Regions from separate parts of the Streptomyces ambofaciens ATCC 23877 genome, predicted to be linked through region 2. Evidence: riboswitches for the same ligand, from Rfam matches in the RefSeq annotation. Region 2 holds a riboswitch; each other region holds the start of a gene.
The links. A riboswitch is a leader RNA that binds a small molecule or an ion and turns the genes downstream of it on or off. The one in region 2 is predicted to bind cyclic di-AMP.
Positions count from the first base shown of each region.

Region 1: linked by a shared signal. The riboswitch ahead of SAM23877_RS30485 (M23 family metallopeptidase) and the one ahead of SAM23877_RS20920 (transglycosylase SLT domain-containing protein) in region 2 are both predicted to bind cyclic di-AMP.
Region 3: linked by a shared signal. The riboswitch ahead of SAM23877_RS26350 (M23 family metallopeptidase) and the one ahead of SAM23877_RS20920 (transglycosylase SLT domain-containing protein) in region 2 are both predicted to bind cyclic di-AMP.

Region 1 covers NZ_CP012382.1:6,921,599-6,928,485, forward strand. The annotation lists gene dxs (1-deoxy-D-xylulose-5-phosphate synthase) at 1-1,136, shown strand, start outside; gene SAM23877_RS30465 (aspartate aminotransferase family protein) at 1,137-2,522, shown strand; gene SAM23877_RS30470 (helix-turn-helix domain-containing protein) at 2,589-3,227, shown strand; gene SAM23877_RS30475 (DUF6126 family protein) at 3,224-3,346, shown strand; gene SAM23877_RS30480 (tyrosine-protein phosphatase) at 3,357-4,154, opposite strand; cyclic di-AMP (ydaO/yuaA leader) riboswitch at 4,579-4,738, shown strand; gene SAM23877_RS30485 (M23 family metallopeptidase) at 4,741-5,697, shown strand; gene SAM23877_RS30490 (SGNH/GDSL hydrolase family protein) at 5,917-6,702, shown strand; partial or broken gene SAM23877_RS30495 (TetR/AcrR family transcriptional regulator) at 6,776-6,887, opposite strand, start outside.
Region 2 covers NZ_CP012382.1:4,674,551-4,681,437, forward strand. The annotation lists gene SAM23877_RS20905 (glycosyltransferase family 2 protein) at 1-1,340, opposite strand, end outside; gene SAM23877_RS20910 (GNAT family N-acetyltransferase) at 1,370-2,434, opposite strand; gene SAM23877_RS20915 (HAD family hydrolase) at 2,720-3,529, shown strand; gene SAM23877_RS20920 (transglycosylase SLT domain-containing protein) at 3,557-4,048, opposite strand; cyclic di-AMP (ydaO/yuaA leader) riboswitch at 4,054-4,221, opposite strand; gene SAM23877_RS20925 (polyprenyl synthetase family protein) at 4,971-5,981, shown strand; gene SAM23877_RS20930 (LolA family protein) at 6,390-6,887, shown strand, end outside.
Region 3 covers NZ_CP012382.1:5,919,713-5,926,599, reverse strand. The annotation lists gene SAM23877_RS26365 (bifunctional acetate--CoA ligase family protein/GNAT family N-acetyltransferase) at 1-2,271, opposite strand, end outside; gene SAM23877_RS26360 (HPr family phosphocarrier protein) at 2,470-2,751, shown strand; gene SAM23877_RS26355 (GntR family transcriptional regulator) at 2,896-3,591, opposite strand; gene SAM23877_RS26350 (M23 family metallopeptidase) at 3,791-4,555, opposite strand; cyclic di-AMP (ydaO/yuaA leader) riboswitch at 4,568-4,732, opposite strand; gene SAM23877_RS26345 (M16 family metallopeptidase) at 4,921-6,309, opposite strand; gene SAM23877_RS26340 (M16 family metallopeptidase) at 6,306-6,887, opposite strand, start outside.

The DNA of each region.
Region 1 (6,887 bases), 2.2 Mb from region 2:
TCCACGGGCCGGTGCTGGTGCACTGCCTCACGGAGAAGGGCCGTGGCTACGAGCCCGCGCTGCGCGACGAGGAGGACCACTTCCACACCGTCGGCGCGATGGACCCGCTCACCTGCGCGCCGCTCACGCCGCCCCCGGGCCCCTCCTGGACCTCCGTGTTCGGCGAGGAGATGGTCCGGATCGGCGAGGAGCGCGACGACGTCGTGGCGATCACCGCGGCCATGCTGCACCCGGTCGGCCTCGCCGCCTTCGCCGAACGCTTCCCCGACCGGGTCTGGGACGTCGGCATCGCCGAGCAGCACGCCGCCGTGTCCGCCGCCGGCCTCGCCACCGGCGGCCTCCACCCGGTCGTCGCCGTCTACGCCACCTTCCTCAACCGGGCCTTCGACCAGCTCCTGATGGACGTGGCCCTGCACCGCTGCGGGGTCACCTTCGTCCTGGACCGGGCCGGCGTGACCGGCGTCGACGGGGCCTCGCACAACGGCGTGTGGGACATGTCCGTCCTCCAGGTCGTCCCGGGACTGCGCATCGCCGCACCGCGCGACGCCGACCAGCTCCGCGCCCAGCTGCGCGAGGCGGTCGCCGTCGACGACGCGCCGACCCTGGTGCGCTTCCCGAAGGAGTCCGTCGGACCGGCCGTCCCCGCCGTCGGCCGGGCCGGTTCCATGGACGTCCTGCGCGCCCCCGACCGGCCCGAGGTGCTGCTGGTGTCCGTCGGCGTGATGGCGCCCGTCTGCCTGCGGGCCGCCGAGCTGCTCGAGGCCCGCGGCATCGGGTGCACGGTCGTGGACCCGCGCTGGGTCAAACCCGTCGACCCGGCGCTCGCGCCCCTGGCCGCCCGGCACCGGCTGGTGGCCGTCGTCGAGGACAACAGCCGCGCGGCAGGGGTAGGTTCGGCGGTGGCACTGGCGCTCGGTGACGCGGACGTCGACGTACCCGTACGCCGTTTCGGCGTCCCCGAGCAGTTCCTCGCGCACGCCAAGCGCGCCGAAGTCCTCGCCGACATCGGTCTCACGCCGGTCGACATCGCCAGCCGGATCAGCGCCGGTCTGGCCGTCGCCGCGGAGACCGGAGAACGTGCCGAAGGGCCCACCGGCGACGGACGGACCGTCACGCCAGCGCAAGGAGAGAACTGAATGACCAAGGAGTTCGACCTCGCCGCGCTCTTGGCCGAGCGCGGAGCCGAGCGGTACGAGCTGCACGCCAAGCACCTCAACCACCAGCTGCCGCGCATGCTGCACACCATCGGCTTCGACAAGGTCTACGAGCGGGCCGAGGGCGCGCACTTCTGGGACGCGGACGGCAACGACTACCTGGACATGCTCGCCGGGTTCGCGGTGATGGGCCTCGGACGCCACCACCCCGTCGTCCGCAAGGCGCTGCACGACGTCCTCGACGCCTCGCTGGCCGACCTCACCCGCTTCGACTGCCCGCCGCTGCCCGGGCTGCTGGCCGAGCGGCTGCTCTCCTACAGTCCGCACCTGGACCGGGTCTTCTTCGGCAACAGCGGCACGGAGGCGGTGGAGACCGCGCTGAAGTTCGCCCGGTACGCGACCGGCAGGCCGAGGGTCCTGTACTGCTCGCACGCCTTCCACGGGCTGACCACCGGCTCGCTCTCCGTCAACGGCGAGAGCGGCTTCCGCGACGGCTTCGCGCCGCTGCTGCCCGACACGGCCGTCCCGCTCGGCGACCTGGACGCCCTGGCGCGGGAGTTGCGGCGCGGGGACGTGGCCGCGCTGATCGTGGAGCCGATCCAGGGCAAGGGCGTGCACGAGGCCCCGCCCGGCTACCTGCGCGCCGCGCAGGACCTGCTGCACCGGCACAAGGCGCTGCTGATCGCCGACGAGGTGCAGACCGGGCTGGGCCGGACCGGCACGTTCTACGCCTTCCAGCACGAGGACGGAGTCGAGCCCGACCTGGTGTGCGTGGCCAAGGCGCTGTCCGGCGGCTACGTGCCGGTGGGGGCCACGCTGGGCAGGGACTGGATCTTCCAGAAGGTCTACTCCTCGATGGACCGGGTGCAGGTCCATTCGGCGAGCTTCGGGTCCAACGCACAGGCCATGGCGGCCGGACTCGCGGTGCTCTCGGTGATGGAGAACGAGGAGATCGTCGCGAACGCCGCCGCCGTGGGCGAGCGGCTGAAGTCCCGGCTGGCGGAGCTGGTGGACCGCTACGAGATGCTCGCCGACGTGCGCGGCCGGGGGCTGATGATCGGCATCGAGTTCGGCCGCCCCAGGTCACTGAAGCTGCGCAGCCGCTGGACGATGCTCCAGGCGGCCAGGAAGGGACTGTTCGCGCAGATGGTGGTGGTGCCGCTGCTGCAGCGCCACCGGATCCTCACCCAGGTGTCCGGCGATCACCTGGAGGTGATCAAGCTGATTCCGCCGCTGATCATCGACACCGCGGACGCGGACCGGTTCGTCGACGCCTTCACCGAGGTGATGGAGGACGCGCATCACGGGGGTGGACTGATGTGGGACTTCGGCAAGACCCTGGTCAGGCAGGCGGTGGCCAACCGCTGAGCCCGGCACTTTTGCCCCACAGGCAAGAAACTTGCCCGTGGGGCAAGGCTCGGGCTCAATGGAAGCATGAGCTCCTCCGAGACGACGGACCCGGCCGAGGGATCGGTCGCCGCCGTCGCACCCCAGCTGCGCGAGCTGCGGCGCCGGGCCGCCCTCACCCTGGAGGCCGCGGCGCGCGCCGCCGGGCTGTCGCCGGCGCACCTGTCCAGGCTGGAGACCGGGCAGCGCCAGCCCTCGCTGCCGATGCTGCTTTCCCTCGCCCGGGTCTACGGTACGACCGTATCGGAACTGCTCGGCGAGACGGCCGCGGACCGGGACGCCGTCGTGCGGGCCGAGGCCATGGAGCCGACGTCCGCGGGCGGCTGGACGTACTGGCAGGCCGGCGGGTCCGGCCGCGGGATGCAGGCCCTGCGGGTCCGCGTCCCGCACGGGTCGCAGGGCGACATCGTGCGGGTGCACCCCGGTGAGGAGTGGCTCCACGTGCTGCGGGGCCGGCTGCGGCTGCGCCTCGGGGACACCGTGCACCGGCTCGGTCCGGGCGACAGCGCGCACTTCGACTCGCTGACCCCGCACCGGATCGCCGCCCAGGACGCCGACGGGGTCGAGCTCCTCTTCGTCCACACCCTGCTGCAGAGCCCGACGGCGGCGCTCTGCCTGGGGCCGGCCACCGTGCCGCCCCACTCCACTCCGGGAGAGATGCCATGAACCTGCAGGACAAGTTCCCGCGTGCCCTGTGGGTGCGGCTCTTCATCTACCTCGTCGTGGGCCACGCCTTCGCGGCCTTCATCTACCTGCTCTTCGAGGTGGGAGCCGGCAGCCGGTGAACGCGACCCCTCAGTCCAGCATCCGCTCGCGCAGCCGCTCCCGGGTCTGCGGAGTGATCCCCAGGCCCTGCTCCAGGTAGGCGTCGACTCCGCCCCAGGTCTGCTCGACGGTCTCGAAGGCCGCCGCGAGGTACTCGGCGCGCGCGTCGAACAGGGGGCTGAGCAGCTCCATGACCTCGGGGGAGTAGGCGGAGGCGGCGGTGCTGCTGCGACGCACCTTGTAGCGGCGGTGCGTGGCGTTCGACTTCAGGTAGTCCTCGACGATGGCGTCCCGCTCGACGCCCAGGGCGAGGAGGGTGATCGCGATCGACAGGCCCGCGCGGTCCTTGCCGGCCGCGCAGTGCATCAGCGCCGGGACGCTGTCCTCGGCGAGCGCGTGCAGCACCCGCGAGTGCTCCGCCGTGCGCTCCTTGATGATCAGGCGGTAGGAGCCGATCATCCGCTCGGCACCCTTGTCGCCGGCCAGGATCTCGCGCAGCTGGTCCAGGTCGCCGTCGCGGACCATCTTCCAGAACTCGGCACCGTCGGCCGGGTCGCTCAGCGGCAGGTTCACATTGCGCACGCCCGGCAGCTCGACGTCCGGGCCCTCGAGCTTCTGGTCGGCCGCGTTGCGGAAGTCGAAGATCGTGTGCAGGCCCAGCGAGGCCAGGAACGCGGCGTCCCCTCCGGTGGCGTGCGCCAGGTGACCGCTGCGGAACAGCACTCCCTGTCGTACCCGCCGTCCGTCCACGGTCGGCAGGCCGCCCACGTCACGGAAGTTGCGCACACCGGCCAGCTCGGGTTCGGTCGACGGGACCTGCTGCGTCACGGGGGCTCCTCCCACTCCGCCCCGTCGGCGCTGCTCGCCGCCGGGCTCCACTCGAAGATACGGCACGGGCCTGCGCCTCCGGGTGCCGGGACGTCCGACAGTGGACCATCTGGGCCTTCTGTCCGTATTGGTGCCTTAGTCCCAACTCGCTCTGAAATAAAAGGGGCTGGAGGGACGGCGCGTGAGCAGCGTCATATCCGTGACGGTGCGTTGCCCGTCATGTTCACGTAATTCCGCCGGTTTTCAAGGACGTTTGCCCGAACCGGTGCCCCGCGAATCGACGGAGGGTGACCGGTGATTCCCATAAAGGATCAATCGGAACACCGGCCGAGGGAACCCCACGCTTGTCGCTGCGCGTCCTGGTCGCTTACGTTCACCACCGATCCGGACGGAACGCCTAATCCTGCCGCCGACCGGAGCCCGCACTCATCGACCACCCGTACACGGCAGGAGCGGGGGACCCACAGGTAAGACTGCCTGTTCCGGTTCCCGGAACGGCTTGGGGTTAAGCCGCGTCCCGACGCGGCCGGGCATCTCCAGCTCGCACCCGACAGCTCACCTCGCAGGCGCCGGAGAGGAATTCGCCATGCCCGCGAAGGGTAAGCACCGCCGTACCAGGGCCATGCGCCTGACCCGCACCATCGCCGTCGCCGGAACCGGCGGCGCCGCGCTCGCGCTCCCGCTGATGGGCGCCGCCGGGGCCCACGCCGCTCCCGCGCAGTCCGTTTCCGAGCACTCCGTGCAGTCCGTCGCGACGTCGGCGAAGAAGGCCGCCGGTGCGGAGAAGAACGGGGACTCGCGGACGTACACCGTCAAGAGCGGTGACTACCTCTCGAAGATCGCCGACGAGCAGGACGTCGACGGCGGCTGGAAGAAGCTCTACGCCGACAACCGCGAGGTCGTCGGTTCGGACCCGTCGCTGATCCACCCCGGTCTGAAGCTCGCCGTCGCCGGACAGGCCGCCAAGTCCTCGGCCCCGTCCTCCTCCGCCGCGTCGGAGAAGCCGGCGGCCGAGAAGCCCGCCGCGGCCGAGAAGCCCGCCCCCGCGAAGGCCGAGTCGGCCGAGCAGTCCTCGGACGCCGCGAAGAGCTCCGCCGACTCCTCGAACACGAGCGCCCAGTCCGCCGGCACCGGCAGCGGCTTCGCCTCGCCCGTCCCGAGCGGCACCCTGGGCACCCCGTACCACCAGACGGGCAGCATGTGGTCCAGCGGCTACCACACCGGTACGGACTTCGTCGTCCCGACCGGCACCTCCCTCAAGGCCGTCGGCGCGGGCACCGTCGTCTCCGCGGGCTGGGGCGGCGCCTACGGCAACCAGGTCGTCATCCAGCTCGCCGACGGCCACTACGCCCAGTACGCCCACCTCTCCTCGCTCTCCGTCTCCGCGGGCCAGTCCGTGACGGCGGGTCAGCAGGTCGGCCTCTCGGGTGCCACCGGCAACGTGACCGGACCGCACCTGCACTTCGAGATCCGCACCACCCCGGACTACGGCTCGGACGTGGACCCGGTCGCGTACCTGCGCTCGCACGGCGTCTCCCTCTGACGAGGAGCTGACGCGCCCTCCCGCGCCACCGAAGGCCGGACCCCGATCCCCGGGTCCGGCCTTCGGTGTATCAGGACCCCGCTTATTCCGGAATTGGCGAATACTTTAGGCGTGGCATTTCTCACCGCCCGTCAACCCTTTCCTACGGTCGCGTAGGTCACATTCCAAGGTGAATCATGGGCCGATGTGGCAGACGATTCGAAGAGTGACAGCGGAACAGTGATCGGGTCGTACGTGGCGGTGGGGGACAGCTTCACCGAGGGCGTCGGCGACCGGGGCCCCGACGGATCGTTCGTCGGTTGGGCCGACCGGTTCGCCGTCCTGCTCGCGGACCGGCGCCCCGAGGGCGACTTCACGTACACGAACCTCGCCGTACGCGGCAGGCTGCTCGACCGGATCGTGGCGGAGCAGGTGCCGCGGGCCGTCGAACTCGCCCCCGACCTGGTCTCGTTCTGTGCGGGCGGCAACGACATCATCCGGCCCGGCACGGACCCCGACGAGGTGGCCGAGCGGTTCGAGCGGGCGGTGGCCGCGCTGACCGCCGCGGCCGGCACCGTGCTGGTGACGACCGGGTTCGACACCCGCGGGGTGCCCGTCCTCAGGCGTCTGCGCGGCAAGATCGCCACGTACAACGGGCACGTCCGCGCCATCGCCGACCGCTACGGCTGCCCCGTGCTCGACCTGTGGTCGCTCAGGACGGTGCAGGACCGCAGGGCGTGGGACGCCGACCGGCTGCACCTGTCGCCGGAGGGCCACACGCGCGTGGCGCTGCGCGCGGGCCAGATCCTCGGCCTGCCCGTCCCGGCCGACCCCGACCAGCCCTGGCCGCCGCTGCCGCCGCGCGGCACCCTGGACGTCCGCCGGGACGACGTCCACTGGGCCCGCGAGTTCCTGGTGCCGTGGATCGGCCGTCGGCTGCGCGGCGAGTCCTCGGGCGACCACGTGATCGCCAAGGGGACGCTGTCGGCGGACGACATCAGGGGGCGGATCGCGACGGTGGCCTGACGGCGGGGGAGCGGTGTGGGGCGGGCGCGGGGCGCGGCGTCCCGGTCGTGCCGGCGGCGGGCGGGCCGGGGCGGCGCCGGGGCGTCGTCAACGCCTCCCGCTCCAGCCCCAGTTCCCGGGCGAGCGCCTCGTCCATCCACTCCTGGGCCCGCGCCCGGGACACCGCGCCCCCGTACGACGTCAGC
Region 2 (6,887 bases):
TCCCGTCCGACCGTGCGCAGGGCGCGACGAGCGCGCAGGTAGCCGACGGGCCCGTACAGCATGCCCCGCAGCTGTAGCCGTGCCAGGCGCCGCGGCCAGGGATGCGTACGGGAGTCGTGCCCACCCGGCGCCCCCGTCACGGGCCCCGCGCCGCCACCGGCGTCGGGGTCACCGGCCGCGGTCACGTCGGCGGCGCGCGCCTCGGTCGCGCGGACGGCGGTCAGCGCCCGCGCGTGCGCCAGCCCGCCCGGCACCCGGGCGAGGAGGGCGGGCAGCAGCGCGGGCCGGTTCACCAGGATCGCCGTGAGGTAGGCGGTGAGGCCCGCCCCGTAGCCGTACGCCTGGGTCTCCAGGTCCCGCCAGGTCTCCCGGTGGTGGTGCCAGACCAGCGCCGAGGGGGTGTAGCGCAGCCGGTGGCCCTGGGCGAGGACGCGGACGAAGCCGTAGAGGTCGTCGCCGCCCCGCGCCCGCGTGCCCGCGCCGGTCGCCGGGTCGAAACCGCCGACCGCCCGCAGCACCTCTGTGCGGAAGGCCATGCTGGCGCCGGAGCCGAAGCGTCCCGCGGTGAAGGGGAACAGCGGTTCGTCGGCGGGCGGGCGCTCGGGGTCGTACGTCCGGGGGGTGAAGCCCTTCGCGAAGCCGCCGTGGCTCTCCAGCAGCACCTGGGCGGGGGTGCCCAGCCGCGCGGGCAGGATCAGCCCCGTGGCGCAGCCCAGGCGCGGGTCGGCGGCGAAGGGCGCGGTCAGTTCGGTGAGCCAGCGCGGGTCCGCGACCACGTCGTCGTCGGTGAAGGCGACCACCGCGCCGCGTACGGCCGAGAGCCCCCGGTTGTGCGCGATCGCCAGCCCGGGGACCGGTTCGCGGACGTAGCCCACCCGCTCCCCGTACTTCCGCTCGACCAGCTCCCGGGTCTCCTCGGTCTCGGGGGCGTTGTCGACGACGACGATCTCGAAGTCCGGGTGGTCCTGCGCGAGCAGGGAGTCCAGGGCGCGGGCGAGCTGGTCCGCGCGTTCCCGGGTGGCGACCACGACACTGGCGGACGGCGGCGCGGGCGACGGCCCGGGCGCGGCCCCGCGGGGCACTTCCCGGGCGAGCGCCGCCAGCACCCGCGTGGGATCGGCGCCCTCGGGCACCTCCCCGAGCAGCGTGCCGACGGGCCGCCCCGCCCGCCTCACCAGGAGGAACACCGCGCCGGACGTCACCGGCGGGCTGCCCGGCCCCGGTCTCAGCATGGGCCCTTCGTCGCCGAGGTCCAGCTCGGCGACCTGCACCGGTCCGATGCTCAGGAACTCCGCGATCTCCCGTCGTGTCTCCTGCCGCGCACGCCGCACGCCGGCCATGCGCCCACCCCCCTCGTGGTTGCCCTCCGTCATGACCGGCGCAGCCGGGCCGCGCCCTTGAGCGTCCGTACCGCCAGCGAGGCGAGCCGGGGCCGGTCGCGCACGAAGCCGTGCGCGCGGCGGGCCGGTTCGCGGCCGAGCCAGTGCAGTGCGGCGCCCGCCCCCGGGCGGGTGGCGGCGCCCTCGTACACGGGCAGTTCGCCGGTCTTGAGCGAGTCCTTGTACTCCGCCGCGCCCCGGCCCATGTCCAGCACGCCGATCCCCTCGGCGGCGGCCGCCTCGGCCATGCGCAGATGCAGGACCAGCCCCGGCGAGTACTTGGCGAAGCCGGGGTCGTACGCCGGGAACCAGCAGGCCAGGACCGTCGCCGAACGCAGCCCGAAGTGGGCCGCGACCGGCCGGCCGCCGGCGTAGAGCACGGACAGCGTGCCCGTGCACTCGGGTGCCCGGGTCTCGGCCAGCCGGGCCACGAGCCGGCTGATCCACTCCCGCGCGAACCGGTCCCGGCGCCCCGTCCTGCGGTACTGCGCCGACTTCCACTCCATCAGCGTGCGCAGCGCGGCCGGCTCGCGCTCGTCGAACACGAAGCGCAGGTCCCCGGCCCGGCGGCCCAGCCTGCGCTCCTTGGCGAGCGTGGTCTTCAGGAACTTCGGCGACCGGGCGCGCAGCACACGCTCGTACGCCTCGTACCCCTTCTCCACGTCGATGACGTACGTGGTGTGCTCCTCCGCGGCGAACGGAGCGAAGAGCTCCTGGTCCGCCTCCAGGTTGTCGAAGGCGAAGCTCGACAGGGAGCAGGCCCTGAGCAGCCGGCGGGTGTCCGGGACGAGGCCCGGGCGCAGCACCGCGCCCTGGCAGTCCGAGACCCCGAGTCCGATCGCCCGCCCCTGGCCCAGCGGCCCGCGCTCGTGCGGCAGGAACCCGGCCGCCTCGCCGCCTTCGTACACCACGGCCACCCGCGCCCGCGGCCGTACCCGGCCCACGACGTCGGTGAACTCCGGCTCCATGAAGGGATTGCGGGGCGCCCCCGACTTGGCGCGCAGCTCGCGCCAGTGCTCCCGTTCCCCCTCGCCCAGCTCCTGCGGCCTGAGCACGCGCACACGTCCGCCGTTCAACCCGACCCCCCGATCAAGTCCCCCTGGACAACAGGAAGGTACCCCCGGGGGCCCGCGGCCGGTAGGCGGCGGGCCATCTTGTTGCCAATCGGTGCACAGGCCTTGAACCGGCCTTAGCCGGTGATGTGCCAGGTTCCGGACACGAACGTGCGTCCTCGCGCGTACTTGCGCCCTACTCGTGCGCACTTGTGCCGTACTCGCGCGTCCTCGTTCGGATGCGATCGCCGGTGAGTCGGACAGGTGCGGTGTCCGTATTCTCTGATCATGGACCGCACCGCGTATTCACTCGTCGCCACCGACCTCGACGGCACGCTGCTCCGCGGCGACGACACCGTCTCCGACCGGTCGTTGGCCGCTCTGGCACGGGTGGCCGAGGCGGGTGCGCGGCACCTGGTGGTGACCGGGCGGCCGGCACCCCGGGTACGGTCCCTGCTGGACCGTCTCGGCTGCACGGGGCTCGCGGTGTGCGGACAGGGCGCGCAGGTGTACGACGCCGGCGCGCACCGGATGCTGTGGTCGGTCACCCTGGACCGGGAGCTGGCCGAGACCGCGCTCGGCAAGATCGAGGCCGAGGTCGGGCAGGTGCACGCCGCCGTCGACCAGGACGGCGTCGACGGCCTCACGCTCATCGAGCCGGGCTACCTGATGCCCCACCCGACGCTGCCCGCGGTACGGGTCGAGCGGCGCGACGAGCTGTGGGAGGCACCGATCAGCAAGGTGCTGCTGCGCCATCCCGACCTGGGCGACGACGAGTTGGCGGCGACGGCGCGCGCGGTGGTCGGTTCCCTGGCCACGGTCACGATGTCGGGGCCGGGGACGGTGGAGCTCCAGCCGTGCGGCATCACCAAGGCGACCGGTCTGGCCCTGGCCGCCGAGCGCCTGGGCCAGAGCCGGCGGCGGACGATCGCCTTCGGGGACATGCCCAACGACATCCCGATGTTCCACTGGGCCGCCCGCGGGGTCGCCATGGCCGACGCCCACCCCGAACTCAGGGCGGTGGCCGACGAGGTCACCCTCACGAACGAGGACGACGGCGTGGCCGTCGTCCTCGAGCGGATCTTCGGTACCCCCTAGCGCGGCCGCCGCCGCGGGGGGTGCGGCTCAGTACGCGCCGAAGACGTTGTCCATCGAGCCGTACCGGTCGGCCGCGTAGTTGCAGGCCGCGGTGATGTTGGCGACCGGGTCGTACGGGTCCCAGGAGGTGCCGGGCACGTGGTACGCCTGGAAGGTCGGGTCGATCACCTGGAGCAGGCCCTTGGACGGGGTGCCGTTGACGGCGTTGATGTCCCAGTTGTTGATGGCGAGCGGGTTGCCGGACGACTCCCGCATGATGTTGCGGTGGATGCCCTCGTACGAGCCGGGGATGCCGTGCTGCGCCATGACGTCGAGCGACTCGCGGATCCAGCCGTCGAGGTTGTCGGGGTACGTCGTCGCCGCGGTGGCGGCGGCCGGGGCGGCGGCGGGGGTGGCCGCGGAGGCGCCGGTGGCACCGATGAGCGGCAGGGCGAGCACGGCGGCGCCGGTGCCGGCGACGGCGAGCCGGCGGGCGATGCGGGCGGTCCGGGCGTGACGGTTCTGACCGTTGGCAGACATGCTTGAGTCCCTCTCCTTACGCCTGCGAGGTGAGCTGTCGGGTTCGGGCGGGGAGGTGCCCGGCCGCGCCCTGACGGGTACGGCTTCACCCCGAGCCGCTCCGGTGGTGACCGGTGCGGCGACTTACCTGGGTCCCCCGCTCCTGCCTGCGAGTTTGTTGGTGGATGACTGTGCGTTCGGGCGGTGGCAGGATTCGGCGTCCGCCCGACAGGCCGGGAACGTATGCGAGAGCACATGTCCGGAACAAGTGCAGGAATCACCCCACGCCCATGTTGACCTTGATCCGGGGTGTTTGGGGTGCTTGATCCTTTGCGTCCGCCAAGCCTCAACTGGCTTGCGGGACAAAGGGAGGGCGCGGTCGGCGGCAGGGTTGCCTACAGGGGGAACGGCGTGAGCCAACTCACGGGCCTCAATAAGAGCGGCAAATCGGGCATTAATCCCAACTGGGCGTCAACCGCCCGCAGGTGGGGAGGGCCGGAAGAGGCGGCCCGGCGGCCGGCCGGTGGTCGGCCGGTGATCGGGTGGTGCCGGCCGGCGTGCGTTCCCTTGCCGGGGTCGCGCGCCGTGTCCCGCTCCGTCCGGTGTTCCCGCGCGCTGTGCGGGCATCCGTTCGGGCGGGAGTGGGGTGTGGCGAGTGGGTGACGTTCTCGGAGCGCGGGCCGTTGGGGGGAGTGGTGGGATCTTCCTTGGCGGCTCCCGGCCCGCTCGCGTTCCGGGTCGCGTCCCTCCAGTGATGTCGATCAATATCTGCTCATATCGCCTGATCAAAAACTTGCCGCGCATGATCCGATACCGACCGGCCTGTAACGGTGGGCGCTAGCGGTGATCGAAACGTGACCGGATACGCTGACTTGAGTGGTGGCAGCGACCTATCGACAAACCAGGTAATCGCCAGTAGACACCAGCAGACAGGAGACCCCTCGTGACCGTCGTCGGGCCGTTCGGGCTGAGCGTGCGGGACCAGGCTCTGGAAGCCGATGTCCAGGCCGGATTGGTTGCTGTCGAGGAAGGGTTGCTCGAGGCAACCAAGAGCGAGGTGCCCTTCATCACGGAGGCCGCCCAGCACCTGGTGCGGGCGGGAGGCAAACGGTTCCGCCCGTTGCTCGTGATGCTCGCGTCCCAGTTCGGCGACCCCTACGCTCCCGGCATCGTGCCCTCGGCGGTCGTCGTGGAACTGACCCACCTCGCCACGCTGTACCACGACGACGTGATGGACGAGGCCACCGTGCGGCGCGGCGTCCCCAGCGCGAACACCCGCTGGGGCAACTCGGTCGCGGTCCTCACCGGCGACTTCCTGTTCGCCCGGGCCTCCCAGATCCTCGCCGACCTCGGTCCCGAGGCGGTCCGTGTGCAGGCCCTCGCGTTCGAGCGGCTGGTGACCGGCCAGATCCTGGAGACGGCGGGACCGCAGGACGGCCGTGACCCGGTGGATCACTACCTGGACGTGCTGGGCGGCAAGACGGGATCGCTGGTGGCGGTCTCCTGCCGGTTCGGCGCGATGATGTCCGGCGCCGACGAGACGGTCGTGGACGTGCTGACCCAGTACGGCGAGCGGCTCGGTGTCGCCTTCCAGCTCGCGGACGACGTCCTGGACATCGCCTCCGACTCCCACGAGTCGGGCAAGACACCCGGGACCGATCTGCGCGAGGGCATCCCGACCCTCCCGGTGCTGCGGCTGCGCGAGCGGGCGGCCCGGCTGGGGCTCGCCGAGGACGTCGCCCTGTGCGAGCTGCTGGACTCCGACCTGAGCGACGACGCACGGCACGCGGAGGCGCTGCGCCTGCTGCGCGCCCACCCCGCGCTGGAGCAGGCGCGCCGGGACACCGTCCGGTACGCCGAGGACGCCCGGGCGGCGCTGGCCCCGCTCAAGGAGTGCGACGCGAAGACCGCGCTGGTCGAACTCTGCGAGGCCGTGGTGCACCGGGCCGGTTGAGCCTCGGTGGCCGGTGGCCGGTGGCCGGTGGCCGGTGGCCGGTGCGGGTGCCGGTGCGGGTGGCCGGTGATGGTGTCGGTGCCGGCCTCGATGCGCGTGTCGCTGCCGTCGTCGGTGCCGTGGCCCGGGGTGCGGGTGTGCCGCGGCCGGTGACGGGTGGTGCCTCCCGCCGTCGGGCGGCGTACCCCACCCCTACGGGCCGGGGGAGGCGCCGCCCCTCCGTGTCATCCCGCAGGAGTACGCGGAGTTGAGCCCGCGGTCTGACGCTTGTGCCCGGCCGATTTGGTCAGATGGTCATCACGGAAAACACCAATCCTCACCGATTCGGGTGAGAATGGCGGCTCACGGGTGAGAGAACGCGTGCGAGGTCGCGAGAGAGCCGCCGCCGACGACGGAGGTAGGGCACACATGGCACCGATCGATTCCGAGGACAGCACGATGGCCGCCGGGGAGGGCGAGGAGGCGCGTGCCGGACGGCGCAAGGCCGCGCGGTACGTCGTCCCGGTCGCGGTGATGGGAGTGGCGGCCGCGACGATCGGCCTGGTCCCCGCGCTCGCCGACTCCGGGGACCCCGACCTCCCCAAGATCACGGCGGAGCAACTGCTGGAGAAGATCGCCAAGTCGGACGTCGAACAGCTGTCCGGCACCGTCAAGATCAGCACGGACCTGGGCCTGCCGGACCTCGGCGGCCTGGAGAGCGGTCTGATGTCCGGGATGTCCGGCGCTCCCGGCGCCGGCAAGGACGAGGACGGTTCCGCCGCCGACCCGTCGGCCAAGCTCACCGAGCTGGTCTCCGGCACCCACACGCTGCGGGTCGCCGCCGACGGTCCGGACCGGCAGAAGCTGTCGTTGCTGGAGAACGCGGCGGAGTACAGCCTGATCCACGACGGCAAGGACGTCTGGGGC
Region 3 (6,887 bases), 1.2 Mb from region 2:
GCGTCGCCACTGGGCGTAGGCGACCGCCTGGGCGAGGGCGCGCACGCCGCGTTCGGCGGCGGGATAGGCGGGGATGAGGTGGAGCCCTTCCGGCGCCTCGGCGGGCTCGTCGGCAGCGGGAGAGTGCCGCGTGGAGCCGCTTGCGGAAGCCGTCGCCGGGGAGGGGGGCGGGGGCGTCCGTGACCCGTCGGGCGAGCCCGTCCGGGGCCCGGCGGGCGGGGGCGTCCGCGGCTCGGAGAGCGGGGGCGTCCGCGGCTCGGAGGGGGCGGACGCGCCGGGCCCGGCAGAGGCCGCTCGGTCCTCGGCGGTCGACGGAGCCGCCTGTTGGTCGGGGGGCGATGCGGCATGCGGGGTGGCGGGCGCCACCGCCTGCGGGTCGGCGGGCGGTGGCGGCTGTGGCGCCGTGCTCGCCGCCGCGGAGAGGGCTTCCGCGAGCCCGCCGAGCTCCACGTGCACCACGAGGACCGGCTTGGCGGGCACCGCGGCCGCCGCCGAGCGCAGGGCCTCCGCCAGCGCGGCGTCCCCGGCCGAGCCCTCGCCCACCGCGGGGATGGCGGTCACCACCACCGCGTCGCAGGTGTCGTCGGCCAGCGCCCGGGAGAGGGCCGCGTGGAACTCGTCGGCCGAGGCCGCCGTCGTCAGGTCCAGGGGAGGATGCGGCCGCAGCCCCTCGGAGAGGCACGCGTCGTACGTCAGCAGGCCCAGTGACTCCGAATTCCCCAGGATCGCCACCCTGGGCCCGGCGGGCAGCGGCTGGCGGGCCAGCAGCAGCCCCGCGTCGACCAGGTCGGTGATCGTGTCGACCCGGATCACGCCGGCCTGCCGCAGCAGCGCGGAGACCGTCGCGTGCGGGAGCCGCGTCGCCCGTACGGCATGGCCCTGCGGTGCCACCCCGCCGTGGCGTGCGCCCTGTACCACGACCAGCGGCTTGACGGCCGCCGTCCGCCGGGCCAGGCGGGTGAACTTGCGCGGGTTGCCGATGGACTCCAGGTACATCAGCGCGACGTCGGTCTGCGGGTCGTCGTACCAGTACTGAAGGACGTCGTTGCCGGAGACGTCGGCCCGGTTGCCGGAGGAGACGAAGGTCGACACGCCCGTGACACCGGTGACCCCGCCGCCGCGCCGGTGCAGCCGGGACAGCAGGGCGATGCCGATGGCGCCGGACTGGGCGAACAGGCCGATCCGGCCGGGGCGCGGCATCTCCGGGGCGAGGGAGGCGTTGAGCCGCACGTCCGGGGAGGTGTTGATGACCCCGAAGGCGTTGGGCCCGATGATCCGCATGCCGTACGTGCGGGCCTGTCGCACCAGGGCGCGCTGGCGTTCGCGTCCCTCGGGGCCGCTGTCGGCGTAGCCGGCGGAGACCACCACCAGGCCCTGTACACCGTGCTCACCGCATTCGGTGACGACGTCGGGGACGTGCTCGGCGGGCACGGTGACGACGGCGAGGTCGACGGGTCCGTCGATGTCGCGCACCGAGCGGCGGGCCGGCACCCCGTCGAGCGTGTCCCGGCCCTCGGGGAAGGCCCTGTTCACGGCGTACAGCCGGCCGGTGTAGCCCGCGTCGCGGATGTTCCCGAGGATGCTGCGACCGACGCCGCCCGGGGTGCGACCGGTACCGATGACCGCCACGGAGCCGGGTTGCAGCAGCCGCTGGACGGAACGCGCCTCCGCGCGGTGCTCGCGCGCGTACTGCACGGCGAGCGAGCGGTCGGTCGGCTCGAGGTCGAACTCCAGGCGGACCACGCCGTCCTCGAAGCTGCGCTTCTGGGTGTACCCGGCGTCCATGAACACCTTGATCATCTTGGTGTTGGCGGGCAGCACCTCGGCGGCGAAGCGGCGGATGCCCCGCTCGCGGGCGACGGCGGCGATGTGTTCCAGCAGCGCGGAGGCCACGCCGCGCCCCTGGTGGGCGTCCTGGACGAGGAAGGCGACCTCCGCCTCGTCCGCCGGTGCGGAGGCGGGTGTTCCACCGGCGCCGATCCGGTCGTAGCGTACGGTGGCGATGAACTCGCCGCCGATGGTGGCCGCGAGTCCCACCCGGTCCACAAAGTCGTGGTGCGTGAAGCGGTGGACGTCCTTGGCGGACAGGCGAGGGTACGGCGCGAAGAAGCGGTAGTACTTCGACTCGTCGGAGACCTGCTCGTAGAAGCTGACCAGGCGCTCGGCGTCATCAACGGTGATGGGGCGGACGCGCGCGGTGCCGCCGTCGCGCAGCACCACGTCGGCTTCCCAGTGGGCGGGGTACTCGTGCCGGTCCGACGAGGTCTGCATGGGCCCCAGAGTACGGCTCGCGTACGACAACGGCGCGAGGCAGTCTGTGGAGGACGGAAGGTCGGGCCGAGGCCGCGGTCCGACGACCACGCGGGGCTGCGCACAGCCGTCCCGGCACGCTTCACGATGTGGGAAACTGGTCTAGACAAGAGTGGTCTAGACAACATCAGACCCCTGAACACTGAAGGGCAGCATCACATGGCTGAGCGCCGCGTCAACGTCGGCTGGGCCGAGGGTCTCCACGCCCGCCCCGCCTCCATCTTCGTCCGAGCCGCCACGGCCACAGGCGTCCCGGTCACGATCGCCAAGGCCGACGGCTCCCCCGTCAACGCGGCCTCCATGCTGGCCGTCCTCGGCCTCGGCGCCCAGGGCGGCGAGGAGATCGTGCTCGCCTCCGACGCCGAGGGCGCGGACGCCGCCCTGGAGCGGCTGGCGAAGCTGGTCTCCGAAGGCCTCGAAGAGCTTCCCGAGACCGTCTGACCGACGGCAGCACCACCGAGAAAGGCCCGCCCGGATTTCCGGGCGGGCCTTTTTCCTGCCCTGCCCTCGGTCATGGATTTCCCTTTTTATGGGCAGCGGAAATCAGCCCCCCGAATTACCCTGTCTTTGTATACGGCGCTCGTGTTAATAGCGCAGGCTCGGCATGTTTACGGCACGTTGCGAGTTCCTCACACGATCCGCCGCCTCGCCGCCGTCGGCGAAGCGCAGGCGGTGCGCCGGCGTCGACCGCTCCGCGTGCAGGGCCATCAGCGCCCGTGCGCGCTCGCCGTCCCCCCGGGCCACCGCGTCGACGATCGCGCCGTGCTCCGCCCAGCACTCCACCGGGTCGGCCGCGGTCTCCACGGCGTACAGCCAGGCGATCTTGTGGCGCAACTGGGTCAGCAACGCCGCCAGCGAGGGGCTGCCGGCGGCCTGGGCGAGGGTCTCGTGGAACCATCCGCCCAGTGAGCGCAGATCGTCGCTGCTCCCCTGTCTGGCGCGCTCCTGCCCCAGCCGCACCAGCCCGCGCAGGACCTTGAGATGGGCCTCGGTGCGGCGCCGGGCGGCCCGGGAGGCGCCCAGGGGTTCGAGGAGCGTGCGGCTCTCCAGCAGGTCGGCCGCCTCCCGTTCGGTCGGTTCCGCGACACACGCGCCCGCGTGCCGCCGGGTCACCACGAACCCCTCCGCCTCCAGGGTGCGCAGTGCCTCACGGACGGGGACGCGGGAGACGCCGTAGCGGCGGGCCAGGAGTTCCTCGGTGAGGCGGCTGCCGCGCCCGTGGACACCGGAGACGATGTCGTCCCGGATCGCCGTGCACACCGAGTGCGCCGGAATACGCATGCCCCGACCTCCGCCTTAATCCCCGTGAAACGTCGACGATTGACGTGTGTTCAGCGACTCTAGGCCAATGCGGCGGGAATTCCGACGGCGAGGCGGATTCCATGGACAGTTTTTGGACAACGGCCCTGCCGGGAACACCCCTGGAATTGCGAATGCCCCGGCTCGGGGAGCCGGGGCTTTCGAGTGCCGTACGTCTTCGTCAGACGTTCACGCCGTGCGAGCGGAGGTAGGCGACGGGGTCCATGTCCGAGCCGTACTCGGGGCTCGTACGGGCCTCGAAGTGCAGGTGCGGTCCGGTGACGTTGCCGGTGGCGCCGGAGAGGCCGATCTGCTGCCCGGCGTCGACCGACTGGCCCACCGAGACGCCGATGGACGACAGGTGGCCGTATTGCGTGTACGTGCCGTCGTGCATCTTGATCACGACCTGGTTGCCGTACGCCCCGCCCCAGCCGGCCTCGACGACGGTGCCGACGCCGACCGCGTGCACGGAGGTGCCGGTGGAGGCGTGGAAGTCGATGCCCGTGTGGCTGCCGGAGGACCACAGGGAGCTGCCGGCCTGGTAGGCCGTGGAGACGTAGGAGGCGGTGATCGGCGAGACGAACGTGTTGAGGCGCTTGCGCTCCGCCTCCCGCGCGGCGCGCTCCTTGGCCTCGCGCGCCTCCTCGGCAGCCTCGGCGGCCCGCTCCCGCGCGGCCTCCTGCGCCGCCTCACGGGCGGCTGCGTCCAGGGCGGCCTGCTTCTGCGCGGCGGCCTGGGCGTCGATCTCGTCGGCCAGGGAGTCGCCGATGCTGATGACCGGGGTGAGTCCGGTCTGCTCGGCCTGGGGCTCGGCGGCGAGCGCCGGAGCGGCGAGGGTGCCGACGACGCCGGTGGTGGCGAGAGCCGCGACACCCGCCGCGCGGGCGGTGGTGCGGTGCATCCGGCTGGGACGGCGGTGCTTGCCGGTGGCGCGCGTGAACGCCATGTGGAGGCTGGTCCTTTCCTTCCCTCTCGCCTACCGGGTTAGCTGACGGGTTCGGAGGTGGAAGGTCTCCTACGGGCACCCTCGCTGCACGCGCGGGCGTCCGATTCACCCCAGGGACTACGGTGGGTCCCCGGCTCCCCTGGCTCGCGCCGTACGGGGACTCGGCGATGACTGTCCGGTGCCGCGGGTGCGGCGCACTGCCTGACGAACAGCCCGGAAGACGCTAAACGCGGTTGTCTTCAATCCTCAAACGCAACCGGCTTTTTGTAGCGCATGCCACAGGGCAGACACACAGCCTCTCCCTCAATTCGGACAAACGGCGGCCCTGGTGACACTCCGGTCACCAGGGCCCCGAGCGTCTGCCGTTACTCGGCTGCCACCACGGTGACCTCACCGATGCCGAGCGCCTCGACCGGCTCCTTGATCTGTGCCGCGTCGCCGACGAGGACCGTCACCAGACGGTCCACCGGGAAGGCGCTGACGACCGCCGCCGTCGCCTCCACGGTGCCCGTGGCGGCGAGTTGGCGGTAGAGCGTCGCCTGGTAGTCGTCGGGCAGGTGCTGCTCGACCTGGTCGGCCAGCGTGCTCGCGACGGCCGCCGCCGTCTCGTACTTCAGCGGCGCCACGCCCACCAGGTTCTGAACGGCGACGTCACGCTCGGCGTCGGTGAGTCCGCCCTCGGCGAGCTTGCGCAGCACCGTCCACAGGTCCGCCAGGGCCGGACCGGTGTTGGGGGTGTCGACGGAGCCGCTGATGGCCAGCATGGCGGCGCCCGTACCGTCGGGCGCGGAGCGCAGGACCTGCCCGAACGCCCGGACGCCGTAGGTGTAGCCCTTCTCCTCGCGCAGGACGCGGTCCAGGCGCGAGGTGAGGGTGCCGCCGAGGCAGTAGGTGCCGAGCACCTGGGCGGGCCACACGCGGTCGTGCCGGTCGGAGCCGGTGCGGCCGATGAGCAGCTGCGTCTGGACGGCGCCGGGACGGTCCACGATGACGACCCGGCCCCGGTCGTCGGCGGTCACCGGCGGCACGGGCCGCGGCTCGGCGGCGGAGCCGGTCCACGCGCCCAGCGTCTCGCCGAGCAGCGCGTCGAGGTCCACGCCGGTGAGGTCCCCGACGACCACGGCGGTGGCCGTGGCCGGCCGGACGTGCTTCTCGTAGAAGGCGCGTACCGCCGCGGAGTCGATGTTCGCGACCGTCTCCTCGGTGCCCTGGCGGGGGCGCGACATGCGCGTCCCGGCCGGGAACAGCTCCTTGGAGAGCTCCTTGGCGGCTCGGCGGGCGGGGTTGGCCAGCTCGTGCGGGATCTCGTCGAGCCGGTTGCGGACCAGCCGTTCGACCTCGCCGTCCGCGAACGCGGGCGCCCTGAGCGCGTCGGCGACCAGGCCGAGGGCCTTGGCGAGCCGCGAGACGGGCACCTCGAGGCTCAGCCGGACGCCGGGGTGGTCGGCGTGCGCGTCGAGCGTGGCCCCGCAGCGCTCCAGCTCGGCGGCGAAGTCCTCGGCGGAGTGCTTGTCGGTGCCCTCGGAGAAGGCCCGCGCCATGATCGTGGCGACGCCGTCGAGGCCGGCCGGCTCGGCGTCCAGGGGGGCGTCGAGCAGCACCTCGACGGCGACGACCTGCTGGCCGGGGCGGTGGCAGCGCAGCACGGTCAGGCCGTTGTCCAGGCTGCCGCGCTCCGGAGCGGGGAACGCCCACGGCCTGGGCTCGCCGGCCTGCGGCTGCTGGTGGAATTCCATGGTGGCGAGCTCGGTCACTTGGCCGCCTCCTCGTTCTCGTCGGTGGCGTCGTTCACGTCGGCGGGGGCGGTGGGCTCGTAGACGAGCACCGCGCGGTTGTCGGGGCGCAGGCGGGCCTTGGCGACCTCCTGGACCTCCTCCGCCGTGACCTCGAGCACCCGCTGCACGGCGGTGAGGGCGAGCTGCGGGTCGCCGAACAGGACCGCGTACCGGCACAGTTCGTCGGCGCGGCCCGCGACCGTACCCAGGCGGTCCAGCCACTCGCGCTCCAACTGGGCCTGGGCGCGCTCCATCTCCTCGGCGGTGGGCCCCTCCTCGGCGAACCGGGCGAGCTCCTCGTCGATGGCGGTCTCGATGACCGGCACCTCCACGTCACCGGACGTCTTCACGTCCAGCCACCCCAGGGAGGGCGCTCCCGCGAGCCGCAGCAGACCGAATCCGGCGGCGACGGCCGTGCGGTCGCGGCGCACCAGTCGGTTGTACAGCCGGGACGACTCGCCGCCGCCCAGGACGGTGAGGGCCAGGTCGGCGGCGTCGCACGCGCGCGTGCCGTCCTCCGGCAGGCGGTAGGCCGCCATCAGGGCGCGGGCCGGAAC